DNA from 2 places in the Salinivibrio sp. ML198 genome. Region 1 is predicted to be linked to the other one. Evidence: riboswitches for the same ligand, from Rfam matches in the RefSeq annotation. Region 1 holds a riboswitch; the other holds the start of a gene.
What was found. Region 1 has a riboswitch for thiamine pyrophosphate ahead of thiD (bifunctional hydroxymethylpyrimidine kinase/phosphomethylpyrimidine kinase). Riboswitches for the same ligand answer to the same signal wherever they lie in the genome.
Positions count from the first base shown of each region.

Region 2: another riboswitch for thiamine pyrophosphate. It lies ahead of thiB (thiamine ABC transporter substrate binding subunit); the one in region 1 lies ahead of thiD (bifunctional hydroxymethylpyrimidine kinase/phosphomethylpyrimidine kinase).

Region 1 covers NZ_MUEZ01000023.1:44,133-51,417, reverse strand. The annotation lists gene BZG25_RS16215 (methyl-accepting chemotaxis protein) at 1-721, opposite strand, end outside; gene BZG25_RS14410 (potassium channel family protein) at 896-1,921, shown strand; gene thiD (bifunctional hydroxymethylpyrimidine kinase/phosphomethylpyrimidine kinase) at 2,035-2,886, opposite strand; TPP riboswitch at 2,948-3,048, opposite strand; gene BZG25_RS14400 (entericidin EcnAB) at 3,176-3,310, shown strand; gene BZG25_RS14395 (bifunctional diguanylate cyclase/phosphodiesterase) at 3,359-5,116, opposite strand; gene BZG25_RS14390 (ATP-binding protein) at 5,113-7,008, opposite strand; gene BZG25_RS14385 (DUF3081 domain-containing protein) at 7,082-7,285, opposite strand, start outside.
Region 2 covers NZ_MUEZ01000006.1:56,121-63,405, forward strand. The annotation lists gene leuB (3-isopropylmalate dehydrogenase) at 1-876, shown strand, start outside; gene leuC (3-isopropylmalate dehydratase large subunit) at 898-2,319, shown strand; gene leuD (3-isopropylmalate dehydratase small subunit) at 2,329-2,931, shown strand; gene BZG25_RS05530 (DUF547 domain-containing protein) at 3,074-3,865, shown strand; TPP riboswitch at 3,904-4,005, shown strand; gene thiB (thiamine ABC transporter substrate binding subunit) at 4,049-5,044, shown strand; gene thiP (thiamine/thiamine pyrophosphate ABC transporter permease) at 5,050-6,639, shown strand; gene thiQ (thiamine ABC transporter ATP-binding protein) at 6,633-7,285, shown strand, end outside.

The DNA.
Region 1 (7,285 bases):
TGGTACGGCTATGCTGTGCTTGCTCACTCTGCGTGGCCATCGCATCGGCCACCTGTTGGCCTTGCTCGCTATATTCAATCGCGTCACTGGCAAGCTGATCGGTGAGTGTGCAAGCATGCCCACTCCCAGCGCGAATCTTCTCGACCAGCTGGGTGATATCTTGCGTGGCGCTGGCTGTACGTTCTGATAAGCTACGCACTTCATCGGCGACCACCGCAAACCCTCGACCCTGCTCACCGGCACGTGCCGCTTCAATCGCTGCGTTTAACGCTAAAAGATTGGTTTGATCGGCGACATCGCGAATCAACTTCACAATACCGCTCACCTCTTGGGCATGCTGGTCGAGCGCACGAATTGCTTCCGACGATTGCTGACATTGCGCGGATAACGACTGCACATGACGCGCAAGATCATTGACTTGTTCGGCACATGACGCCGCCTGATGGCTCACGTCCGTTACCCGTTCTTTTTCACCGTTGATGGTGTCTGCCAAGGTGGCCAGAGACGATTGCGTCGCATTGATTGAGTCACCGAAGTGGCATAAGTTGGCGTCGATGGCTTTTCCCGTTTGGCGTTTTTTCTCTACGGTGGCTAACTCTGCCTGCAATGCCTCTTTCTCTGCATTCAGCGCGTCGATGGTATGGTTGATCTGCTCAATTTTTTGCTGCAGAGCGACTTGTTTTTGCTGCTCTTGTTCAAGTTGACGACGAGATATAAACACGCTGACTCCCAATTAAGTAATTAAGCTTTTTATAATATTTTAACGCTTAATATTGGCGATGTATGATGAGCCAAGCGAAATGTGATCCATTTTGCGCCAATCGTTTGATTTACACTGTAAACCGATAATAATTCCCGCCATACTGGCGTTTCTGCAGAAAATGAGCGAAACGCTATGACCTTTTGGTTGCTTTTTAAACGTTGGATTATCAGCCACTTCGCGCATTTAGACGGGCGTATTTTGGGGTTGGTGGTACTCGCCTATGGCGGGATTGGCTGGCTACTTTTACACGGCGCCGGTGAAACAGAGATGACCCAGTCACTCGGCCGCTATATCTATTACTTAATGGTCACAGCGTCCACCGTCGGCTATGGCGATTATTCGCCAGCGACAGAAGCAGGACAGTGGATTACCGCCTTTTGGATTATTCCCGGTGGGCTAGGGCTGTTCGCCGTTGTGATTGGGCATGTAACCAGTGCGTTGGTCGATTATTGGCGACGTGGATTACAAGGAAAACGGAGTCTTACAGTGAAAAATCATATTCTGGTGTTGGGGTGGAATGGTCAACGCACTATCCAGCTCATTCGCCTACTACAAAGCGGTGTGCATGGCGATCGCCCGATTGTGCTTTGCGTGCGTCCCGAAATGGAAAACCCGCTCCCCGGCGAGGTGGAATTTGTGCGTGTAACCAGCTTTACCGATGCCGAGGGGATTGCCCGTGCGGGGATTGATAGTGCTTCGAGCATTATTATCGATAACCCAGAAGACGATATTACCCTGTCTGCGGCTCTGTTCTGCGCGCACAAAAACCCGTCCGCGCATCTGCTCGCTTACTTTCAAGATGATGCACTCAGCCAAATATTAAAACAGCACTATCCGCACGCCGAGTGTGTGCCGTCTGTGTCGGTGGAAATGCTGGCAAAAGCCGCTGTCGACCCGGGTTCCAGCCAGTTACATCACGAGCTATTAAGCACCGCACAAGGGATGACACAGTATTGCGCGCGTTACCCCACCGATGCGAGCGCCACGGATGTGGGCACCTTGTTCAATCAATTAAAGCATGAATACGATGCAACCTTAATTGGTCTCGACAAAGGTGAAGGTATTACCCTTAACCCCAACCTTAAAACAGACGTCGCCCCCGGCGATCGCGTGTTCTACATTGCTGCCGAGCGTTTACCGCATTGGTCGGCGGCGTGATTCGGACACCATTTATCACACGCGACACTGGCTGTTAGCCTTTCCCGAGCAGTCCGCCGCTTCACCTTAGCAGCGGCGGACTCGCTTTACGTGCCCTATTCGCGAAAAACGGCCTATTCGACTGAGGCTTCTTGCGCATCGTGATGACGCGCTTCGACTGGGTAGGCGTAAAAATGATGCACAGGCCCCGCGCCTCTTCCCACCTTTAACTGCTGACTATGCGCCAAGGCGTCGGTGAGATAATGCTTCGCCGCGCGCCCGGCCTCGATAGGCGTCATCCCTTGGGCGTAAAACGAGGCGATAGCGGCAGACAGTGAACAGCCTGTGCCGTGCGTATTCGCGGTCTCAACCCGACGGGCGCTCAGGGTTTGGCAAGTATCTCGGCTAATCCACATATCCACACTTTCAGGAACGTGGTGTAAATGGCCGCCTTTGAGCATCACGTACGGGCAGCCGAGGCGACGCAAGGCGGGGACTAACGCATGCATTTGCTCAATGGAGGTAGGGACAGGCTGACCGGTTAATCGCGCCGCCTCCGGCAAGTTGGGGGTGAGCACGGTTGCGCGTGAGATCAGCGCTTCAATCAACGCTGTCATGGCGTGTTCATCCAACAAAGGATCGCCGCTGGTGGCCACCATCACGGGATCTAAAATCACCGGTAAGTGAGGCGATCGCGCCAGCACGGCGGCTACTTCGCGAATAATCGCTTGGTTGGCGAGCATGCCGATTTTCACCGCACGCACCGGCATATCGTACAACACCGCATCTAGCTGGGCGCGGACAAAACCAGGATCAACCGCCGAGACGGCCTCAACGCCACAGGTGTTTTGTGCGGTTAACGCGGTGATCACCGAGCACGCATAACCGCCGGTGGCTGAAATCGCTTTAATATCGGCTTGAATGCCGGCACCGCCACCGCTGTCTGAGCCGGCGATGGTAAGAATAACAGGTGGAGATAGGTTCATAATGGCCCCTTATTCATCAGGGGCGGAAGGAGACAAAGCGAGCCAGAATGTGCCACTTCGTGTGCTGAACGAGTCAGTTCCCTCCGCCAGTGCTAACTGGATCAGGTTCTACGGGTCCTGCTTTCGCAGTCTCAGCAATCACTTGCTCCCCGACTAACTGTGTTCAGGATATTAACCCCACAAGCAAAGCGCAAGCGTATTATTCGCCGCTGGAGCCTTTTTCGAGGTTCGAGTAGGATAAGTAATGCGTAAAATACGCGTGACAAAAAATGTGCGAACAGGAGTTCCTATGAAGCTATCGTTATTGCTTGTGATCACCACCTTATTTGTTGCCGGCTGCTCAAACACCTGGGAAGGAGTAAAAGAAGACTCATCAAAAGTGTGGGAGGACACTAAAGAAACCGTCCATGAAGCCACTGAATAATTCAGAGTGACCTCGGTGCGGGCCAAATCTAGCGCACCGAGGCGTCATTTAATGCGCGGTAGGCGAGATCTCGGCGTTCATCGCGTGTCTACCTTGCGATAAAATGTGCTCAAAGTCGGTTATAGCAAGCGGCTTTGCATATAAAAAGCCCTGTACTTGGTCGCAGCCAATCGTCTGCAGCACCTGCTGCTGGCTGACTTTTTCCACCCCTTCGGCGACCACGCCATGACCAAACCCATGCGCCAAATCAATCACGCTACCCACCAAGTGTTTGTCACTGGCGTTAGTGGCTAGGTCTTGAATAAAACTGCGGTCGAGTTTAACCCAATCAACGGGTAACTGTTTAAGGTAGCTCAATGAGCTATATCCGGTGCCAAAGTCATCCAACGCGATATGCATACCAGCCTCCCGCAATTGTTGTAGCTCTCGCAATGCCACCGAGATTTGCTGGATCAGTGCCGATTCCGTGACTTCCAATTGAATAATGGCCGGCGGGATATTTGTCGCATGGCAGCGAGCCAGCACACTCTCGGCAAAACCATGACGGAGCTGCTGGGCAGACACATTTACCGACAAATGAAAGCACTCGTCAACCAGGGCGCGAGCCCGCCATTGCGCCACCGCCTCCAGTGCCATCATTAACACTTTATCGCCCAGTTGCATCATATCGGCACTGCGCTCAGCGATGGGAATAAACTCGGCGGGGCTTATCGCCCCGAGCGTTGGGTGTTGCCAGCGCAGTAATGCTTCGGCCCCCACCAGCAGCCCCCCATCAAGTCGCCACTTAGGTTGATACACTAAGGATAGATGGTTACTTTGCAAGGCCGCGCCGAGCTCAGTACGGATCAAATGCTCACGCTGGGCTTTATTATCGAGTTCAGGTTGATACTCAGCCACAGGCTGCTCATTGGTTGGAATGGCTAAAATCGCTTGGCGAAAAAGCTGGGCGACATCCTCGTTTTCAGAATGGGCGCGGCTGATCCCAATATGGCAATGTAAGAACATTAACCGCCCTTCTAACGTGTGGTGCCCATTGATCAATCGGTGAATCCTCGCCGCTTTTTGCGCCGCATCGTCACCCTCGCCTTCAATCAGCATCACTAGTCTCGAGCTATCCCACACTCCCACTCGATGCGAGCGCGCTACCGTACTGTTCGCCAGCAGCTCCGCAATGTGCTTATACAGGGCCTCTGTCATTAAGTGCCCTTGGTGCTGGGTCACTGCCTCCATCCCATCAAGCGCAATCATGAGCACAGTGACGGAGCCTCGCATTAATTGTCGTTCCGCTGCATCTAACAAGGCTCGACGATTGGGGAGCCCTGTTAAAGAATGGGTGAGAGAGAGGGCACGCAACGCGGCGGTTTGTTTATTCACCAACATTTGCAAGCGCGCGGCCTGGTCTCGCTGTTTTAACGTTTTGAGCTGTAACTGCAGCAGATTATGAATACGCTGAAGCACTTCGTCATAATCAAACGGCTTGCTGATATAATCAATCGCTCCGCGGCACAAGGCTTGGTTACGCAAATTCAGATCGTTATCTGCAGTCAGCACCATAACCGGCGGGCAATGCTCACCGAGGGCATGGTTAAGATCGTCCAACACCATAAGTCCTGAGCGCTGCGGCATACGCATATCGAGTAAGATAAGATCCGGAACTGGGGAAAGGTGATCGGTGACCAAACTCGGATCCGTTAAGCCAATCAAGTGCTGGTATCCTGCTTGCTTGAGCATGGCAGAGAGCAAGTCAATGTTTTCCCGCCGATCGTCAATGATCAAAATAGTCGCTTGTAATGATGACTTTATCATTCCCTGTCCTCCAGTAACGATTGGATAGCCGCAGCAAGATCGGATGACGATACGGGGTGCTGGAGCCGCTTAAACGATGAGGGAGTATGCAGGTGGTGAGGCTTGTTTTGTTCCGTTTCAAGCACAATCACGGATCTCCCCTCAATGAATTGCAACCCATGATCCTGGAGCGTTGCAGCATCATCGCCATTGATGATCAAAAGCGACGGCGCCAATGTGTGTGCCATTGCGTCTGCCAGTGAGACATCATGCGCACAATGCAATGTCAGCAAGGGCCAATCCTCAAAGCAATCAGCCATCAGTCGCTGCTGATGGCTGTCTCGGTCGATATACAACACACGGTGAGGTTGCTTTAAGGATAAACTTGCCTGCCGCAACACCTTGCCCTCTGAGCCGGCGGATGACAACGCTGACCGATAAGGGAAAGTGACGGAGAAACAACTCCCCTCACCCACTTGACTTGTTACCTCAATACGGCCTTGCATCTTTGCCACCAGTTGATGGGTCACGGCCAAGCCAACCCCCGCGCCTTCAATCAGTGAATCTTCTGCCATCAGACGATTAAAGGGCTCAAACAAGCCGGCTAGCTGATCAGATGCAATGCCAATCCCAGTGTCATTGACGCAAAGTGTGAGGTTGCCACCGGCCTCGCGTGCGTCAACCCATACGCTTCCTTGAGGGTGGTTATATTTGACCGCGTTGCTAAGCAAATTAATCAATACTTGCTTAAACCGGATCGGGTCCACATAAAGCTCTCCGTCCAGCCCTTGAGGCAAATGGCTTTGTAGGCTCACCTTTTGTCGTTCGGCAAGTGGCGCTAACGTGTGAATGGCATCATTGACCAGTGCCATAGCTGGGTACCAGGTCGGGTTAATGGTGGTTTTGCCGGCCTCAATTTTTGCCAGATCCAAGACATCATTGATCAAGGCAAGCAAATGACGGCCACTTTGGTGGATTTGTTCAACATACTGGTGCTGACTGTCTGAAAGGGTTGGATCGGGCGATTTAAGCAATAACTGCGCATAACCCAAAACACTGTTCAACGGCGTGCGTAACTCGTGGCTCATCGCCGATAAGAAATCACTTTTTGCTTGATTGGCGCGCTCAGCCTCTTGCATGGCCTGTAAAAGTGGGGTGGCGTCATAAGCCACAGTGACAATGGCGTAAGGCTCACCGGCAAGGTGATGAATCAGGGTTTTCGCCAGCTTAAAGGTGCGGCCATCGCGCAGTGTCACATCAATGTGGACGGGCCCACCGTCGGCAGTCAATTGGTGATCGAGAGCGTTGAGGGTGTCACGCATGCCATCAGGAAGCGCTTTACCAAACGCCTCAGCCAATTGGGTAACATGGTCAACATTCACCGCTTGCAAACAGGCTCGGTTTGCTAACGCATATTGACCACCTAATTCTCTGACAAACACAGGATTGCCGATCGCATCGATGATGGTTTTCAGCCTATTTCGCTCGTGCTGAACAGTGGCTTGGGCATGGGTTAATGCGCTTAAGTCAGACATAATGCCGATAAACTCACGTCGCGCATCGACCCACACTTCGCTCACTGCCAAGTGGACAGGCACTAAATGTCCCTCACGGTGCCTTGCCATAACACGCCGACCAGTACCAATCACATTGGGTTCACCGGTGGACAGATACTTCTTTAAGTACTGGCCGTGTTTGCCCTGATGCTCAGGGGGCATTAAACACTCAACATCCTGACCAACTAACTGGTTTTGCGCGTAGCCAAGCAGAGTATGGGTGAAAGGGTTGGCGTCAAGGATAATCCCTCTCTCATCAATCACTAAAATGGCTGCCGCAGCACTGTCCACCAGTGCTTTATAATGAGCCTGTGAGCCGCGTGCACACCTACCGTCCATGGTTGATTGCTCGTTCATTTTCCCGCCTCAAACAAAAAACGCCCCATCCATTGGGGCGTTATACCACGTACCTAGAGAGGTTTTATCGTGGTTACTTTTTGTAATTTTTGACCAAAGCGTCCACCTTCTTCAGGAACTGCTCTTTCAGGTTTTCATGCTCATAGTCAAGGTCATAGGTATTGTGGAACCCCACGCGTAACTGTACCCCATTACCCGCTAAATAAATGGTATAGCCGTCATAATCTGAGAAAGCGTCGATGCCATCTAGGCGGTGTCCATCTTCAATTTCTTCACC
Region 2 (7,285 bases), on a different contig from region 1:
GGTTCAGTGGGCGGCCCAAAGTGGGAGCATTTACCGCCAACCGAGCAACCGGAGCGCGGTGCCTTGCTGCCATTGCGCAAACACTTTGGGCTGTTTTGTAACTTGCGTCCGGCACAAATCCACACTGGTCTCGAAGGCTTTTGCCCGCTGCGCGCCGACATTGCCGACAAAGGCTTTAACATCGTGGTGGTGCGAGAGCTAACCGGTGGGATTTACTTTGGTGAGCCCAAAGGACGTGAAGGTGAAGGCCGCGAGGAAAAAGCGTTTGATACGGAAGTTTATCATCGCTATGAAATTGAGCGTATCGCCCGCATTGCCTTCCAATCGGCTCAGTTGCGTAATAAGCAAGTGTGCTCAATCGATAAAGCCAATGTGTTGCAAAGCTCAATGCTATGGCGTGAAGTGGTGGAAGAGGTGGCCAAAGACTATCCGGATGTCCACTTGAGCCATATGTATATCGACAACGCCACCATGCAGCTGATTAAAGACCCGTCGCAATTTGATGTGATGCTGTGCTCGAATATTTTCGGTGACATCATCTCCGATGAGTGCGCAATGATCACCGGCTCAATGGGCATGCTGCCATCTGCGAGCTTGAACGCGAGTAAATTTGGTTTGTATGAGCCCGCCGGCGGCTCTGCCCCCGATATTGCGGGTAAAAATATCGCCAACCCAGTGGCGCAAATTCTCTCCGCCGCGCTAATGTTACGCTACTCGTTAGGCGAAGAAGACGCGGCCTGTGCGATTGAGCATGCGGTCAGCCAAGCACTGGCGGCCGGTGAGCTGACCGCTGATCTGGCGGGCAACCATCCTGCCCTCAGTACCGAACAAATGGGCGATCGTATCGCCGCCTATATCCGCCAAGGCGCAGAATAATTACCCGTAAGGATACGAGCTATGTCGAATGCAAACACCCAGCAAGGCGCCAAGACCTTGTACGAAAAAATTCATCAAGCCCATATTGTCACCGAGCAGCCCGGCGAAGCGCCGCTGCTGTATATCGACCGCCACTTGGTGCACGAAGTGACCTCACCACAAGCCTTTGATGGTCTGCGGGAAAAAGGCCGTCCGGTGCGCCAAGTGAGTAAAACCTTCGCCACCATGGATCACAATGTCTCCACCGAAACCAAAGACATTAATGCGTCAGGGGAAATGGCGCGTATCCAAATGGAAACACTGGCCAAAAACTGCGAAGAGTTCGGTGTCACTCTGTATGACTTGGATCACCCTTACCAAGGCATTGTGCATGTGATGGGCCCCGAGCTTGGTATTACCCTGCCCGGCACCACCATCGTCTGTGGTGACTCCCACACCGCAACCCACGGCGCTTTTGGTGCACTGGCCTTTGGCATTGGTACCTCAGAAGTCGAGCACGTGCTGGCCACCCAAACGCTCAAGCAATCCCGCGCCCGCACGATGAAAATTGAAGTCACGGGCAAAACCGCCCCCGGGATCACTGCCAAAGATATTGTCCTAGCCATTATTGGCAAGGTCGGTCATGCCGGCGGCACCGGGCATGTGGTGGAGTTTTGCGGGGACGCTATCACCGACTTGTCGATGGAAGGGAGAATGACGGTGTGCAACATGGCAATCGAATTAGGCGCCAAAGCTGGCCTGATCGCCCCGGATGACACCACCTTTGCCTATTTAAAAGACAAGAAATTTGCCCCGAAAGGCGAGCAATGGCAGCAAGCAATCGCCTATTGGCAAACCTTGCATTCGGACGCCGATGCGCAGTTTGATCGCGTGGTCACCCTCGATGGCAGTCAAATTCACCATCAAGTGACCTGGGGCACCAACCCCGGCCAAGTGGTCAGTGTGCATGATACCGTGCCTGCCCCAGAGACAATGAACGATCCGATTGAACGTCACTCGGCAGAACGCGCATTAAAATATATGGGGCTGACACCCGGCCAAGCCATCAACCAAATCCGTATCGATAAAGTCTTTATTGGCTCTTGCACCAACTCACGGATTGAAGACATGCGTGCGGCCGCCGCAGTCGCCAAAGGGCGACGTGTGGCAGACAGCGTGCATGCCATGGTGGTGCCAGGCTCCGAGCAAGTGCGGGCACAGGCGGAGCAAGAAGGGCTGGATGTCATTTTCCGTGACGCTGGCTTTGAATGGCGCTTGCCCGGCTGCTCAATGTGTTTGGCGATGAATAATGATCGCTTAGGCCCCAAAGAGCGCTGCGCCTCCACCAGTAACCGCAACTTTGAAGGGCGTCAAGGCCGTGAAGGCCGCACCCACTTGGTCAGCCCAGCCATGGCCGCAGCGGCGGCGATTGCGGGCCATTTTGTCGACGTTAACCAATTATAAGGAGGCCTTATGTCAGGCATACACACTCATACCGGCATTGTTGCCCCGTTGGATGCGGCGAACGTCGATACCGATGCGATCATTCCTAAGCAGTTTTTGCAAAAAGTCACCCGCACCGGCTTTGGGCAGCACCTGTTTCACGATTGGCGCTTTTTAGACGATGCGGGCCAGCAACCGAACCCCGAGTTCGTGCTTAACCAAGCACGTTACCAAGGCGCTAGCGTCTTGCTCACCCGCGAGAATTTTGGCTGTGGCTCATCCCGCGAGCATGCGCCTTGGGCGCTGGATGATTACGGGTTTAAAGTGATTATCGCCCCCAGTTTTGCCGATATTTTCTATGGCAACTGCATTAATAACCAAATGGTGCCGGTGACCCTTGAAGAAGGCCAAATCGATGCTTTATTTACGTATGTGGCAGAAAATGAAGGCGCGACTGTAACGCTAGATTTGCCCGCCCAAACCATCCGTGCCGGTGAACACTGCTTTGCCTTCCAGATGGATGATTTTCGCCGTCATTGCCTGTTGGAAGGGTTAGATAGCATCGGTCTGACGTTGCAGCACGAAGCCGATATCTCACGCTTTGAAAAACAAATACCAGACTTTTTGGTGTAATACGCCCTCCAAGAACGCCAATAAGCGCGGTGTTACCCGTACTTATTGGCGCTTCAACCCATTTTTTCCATCCTCAATGAAACCAACCGCTGACTCGCTTGGTCTAGTCTCAAAGAAGGTTTGATCGCATTAAGGACTGGCAATGCAAAAACATTTGGTAATTCTGCTCTGGTTAGTGTTTCCGATCATCAGCCAAGCCGCGCCCAAAGCGGATTACTGGGCAATGTGGGATGCCCATAACCCTGACAGCCAAGCCACGTTTACCCATCACAGCTGGCAAGTGTTACTCGATAAGTATTTGCAATCTCAGGGGCAGCACACCTTATTTAACTATGCCGCGGTCACGGATAACGACAAAGCAACCCTCGACCATTACATTGACATGCTCACCGCGCGCGACCCACGTACCCTGACCAAAGACGAGCAATACGCGTATTGGGTTAACCTCTATAATGCGGTCACGGTAAAACTGATTATCGCCGAGTACCCGGTCCGTTCCATCACCAAACTCGGTGGGCTATTTAGCTTTGGCCCTTGGGATGATGAAGTGGTTACCATCGCTGGCGAGCCGCTCACTTTAAACGATATCGAACACCGGATTTTACGCCCGCTTTGGCAAGATCCGCGTACCCACTATGCGGTCAACTGTGCCAGCCTTGGCTGTCCTAACCTTCAGCCACAAGCCTTTCAAGCAAGTGCACTTGATGCACAGCTCGAGCACGCCGCCTATACCTTCATTAACAGTGATAAAGGCGTGAGTCAGCAAGGGGAAAAATGGCAAGTTTCCTCAATTTATGAATGGTTTGAAGCTGACTTTGGTGGCGATAAGCTAGGCGTGATCGCTCACATAAACCAGTATCGCGATATTCCATTGCCACAAGAGGCAACATTGGAATACGACTACAACTGGGACCTTAACCAACTCGGCAACTAAAAGGCTTGGTTAACCCTAAGCCAATCAGTACAATACCAACGTACTCATTGGGGAGCCTCACGGCTGAGATTGCGCACTGCGCTAGACCCATCGAACCTGATCCAGCTAACACTGGCGTAGGGATTGAGACTTGATGTTGCCATCAACTTGCCTCAACACCCACGCCCAACTTAGGAGCGTGCTGTGAAAGTTTTTACCTCTGTTCTCACTCTGGTTTCTTTATCGCTATTATCACTCGGCGCCCGCGCCGCGGACCCGCTTACTGTCTATACCTATGACTCCTTTATTGCTGAATGGGGGCCGGGGCCTAAAATTAAAGCGAAATTTGAACAGCAATGCGATTGCCAACTTGAGTTTGTGTCTCTCGACGATGGGGCCGCCTTACTTAATCGCCTGCGCATTGAAGGAGAAACCACCCAAGCCGATATCGTACTCGGTATGGATACCAACTTAATGAAAGAAGCCGAGCGCAGTGGGATTGTTGCCGAGCACGCGGTCAATACCGAGCGCCTGCAAGTGCCTGGCGGGTGGGATAACAAATACTTTATCCCTTACGATTACGGCTATTTTGCCTTTGTGTATGACACTACTCGTTTGCTCGACCCACCCAAAAGCCTCAAAGCCTTGATTGAGGAGCGCGATGACATCAGTGTGATTTACCAAGATCCGCGCGTATCAACGGTCGGTCAAGGGCTAATGCTTTGGATCCAAAAAGTGTACGGCGATAATAATCAACAAGCATGGCGCGATCTTGCCGATAACACGATCACTGTGACCAAAGGCTGGACCGAAGCTTACAACATGTTCCTCAATAAAGAAGCGGACATGGTGCTCTCTTACACCACCTCGCCGGCTTACCACTTAGTGGCCGATGAAGACGATCGCTTTGCCGCCGCCATGTTTGAAGAGGGGCACTATATGCAAATCGAAGTCGCCGCTAAATCAGCCTATACCGATCAGCCGGAACGTGCGGATGCGTTTTTACAATTTATGCTCAGTGATGCGGCACAGTCAGTTATCCCAACCACTCAGTGGATGTATCCGGTCACCGATGTCAACTTGCCTGATGCCTTCTACACCTTGGACAAACCGCAAGAGAGCTTGCTGTATCAGCCTGATGAAGTGATGGGCAATCGCCAGCAATGGGTGCGTGACTGGCAAACCGCGCTGGTTGAATAGCCAAGATGCTCAACCCTTCTCGAACCTGGCCGGGCAGTATTGCGGCCAGCTTGGTCGTGGCTTTGATTGGCAGCGCACTCTGGGCGTTATTCTCTCACAGCCACGATTTGTCACTTGCCTCCTTGTGGCAAGATACCTACTTGCGTCATGTCACCTACTTTAGTTTTAAACAGGCCGCTTTGTCCGTTGTACTTAGCGTTGGGCTAGCAGTGCCAGTCGCTCATGCGCTGTCTCGCCGACAATTTCCAGCAAAGGCATGGCTGCTGAAGTTATTCGCCATGACCTTGGTGCTGCCGGTCTTGGTGGGAGTATTTGGACTGGTTGCTATCTATGGCCGTAGTGGCTGGATTGCACAAGCTTTCGCGCACTTCGATGCGGCTATGCCGTTTTCTATTTATGGCTTAAGTGGCATTTTACTCGCCCATGTGTTTTTTAATCTCCCTTTTTCCGCCCAATTAATGGTGCAAGCCTTAGAGGGGATCCCAGCCGATCAACGCCGTCTTGCTACCCAGCTAGGGCTCAAAGGCTGGCAACGTTTTAAGCACCTAGAATGGCCGTATCTACGCCAAAGCTTGCCTCATATCGTGGGGCTAGTATTTATGTTGTGCTTTACCAGCTTCGCGACTGTCATGGCACTGGGCGGCGGGCCGAAAGCGACGACCATCGAGCTGGCCATTTACCAAGCCATTCATTTTGATTTCGATTTACAAACGGGTGCTGTCCTCGCGCTGTGGCAAATGCTGCTATGCGGGGCCATCGCATTTACCGTGCAAACCTTGACGCGCCCGCTGCCGAGCACACCCAGTGAAGTGCTGCCGCTGCCTGCGTCTTTGGATAGCCGTGCGGCCAAGTGTTGGGATGGCCTTTGGATTGGCCTCGTTTTGCTACTGGTGTTACCGCCTCTCGGCGTGGTGATTGCACGCGGGTTGAACCCCAGCGCATTAGCGGTGCTCGGCGATAGCGCACTGTGGCAAGCAACTCTGCACTCGCTGTTCATTGCCACGGGCGCAACCACCTTTGCTTTTGTGTTAGCCGTGGCGGTGATCTTAGCCAGTCGGCACTGGCGCTTACATGGACGAAAAAAACAGGCGGACGGCATAGAAACGCTCGGTGCCATCATCCTGGTAGTGCCAAGTATCGTGCTCAGTACCGGGCTTTTTTTGCTGTTTCGCCAGTTTAGTAACGTATTCAGCTTAGCGCTGTGGCTGGTAATGACAGTGAACGCCCTGATGGCGCTGCCTTATCTTATCAAGGTCTTGAGTGCCCCCGCCTTCCAGCTCGCTCAGTCATACCATAACTTGTGCGCCACCTTAGGCGTCAGAGGCATCACGCGTTTACGTCTGATTGAGTGGGACTGTTTACGTGCACCTATTGCGCGCGGTGTCGCGGTGAGTTTTGTGTTATCCATGGGCGATCTCAGTGCCATCTCCTTATTTGGTAGTCAAAACTTTCAAACCCTGCCCCTGTATTTGTTTCGCTTAATGGGCAGTTACCAAATGGAAGCGGGCGCCGCCGCGGCGATGCTATTACTGCTCACCAGCTTGGGGTGTTATGCCCTACTGACGCGCCTTATCCAATGGAGACACGCATGTTAACGCTTTCCGATGTTCAGTATAGTTACCAACAAGATTGGATGACCTTTGATGCCCATATCGCCCCTGGAGAGATTGTGGCCGTGCTTGGGCCCAGCGGGGCAGGCAAAAGCACCTTACTATCACTGATTGCCGGGTTGATTGCCCCTGATAGTGGCGAGATTGCTATTGATGGTAAGCCAGTGACAACAACCCCCGCCCACCAGCGGCCACTGTCTATCTTGTTCCAAGAGCATAATGTCTTTACCCATTTGTCGGTGTTCGACAATATGGCGATTGGCTTATCACCATCACTGAAACTCACCGCTACCCAGCGGGAAAACATTGAACAGGCAGCGCAATCGGTCGGCTTAAGCGACTATCTCTCTCGCCTGCCCGGCCAATTGTCAGGCGGGCAACGACAACGTATCGCACTGGGTAGAAGCATCGCACGCAACCAACCTTTATTGCTGCTCGATGAGCCCTTCTCCGCACTCGATCCCGCGCTAAAAAAAGACATGCTGATGCTAGTTAAGCGTACCGCCCAAGCGCAAGGCACTACCGTGGTGATGGTCACCCACCACCCTGAAGATGCTCAAGCCATTGCCTCTCAGTTTCTTTATCTCGATGATGGAAAAGTCTGTCTTCACCGTCCGGTTGAGGTGCTCAA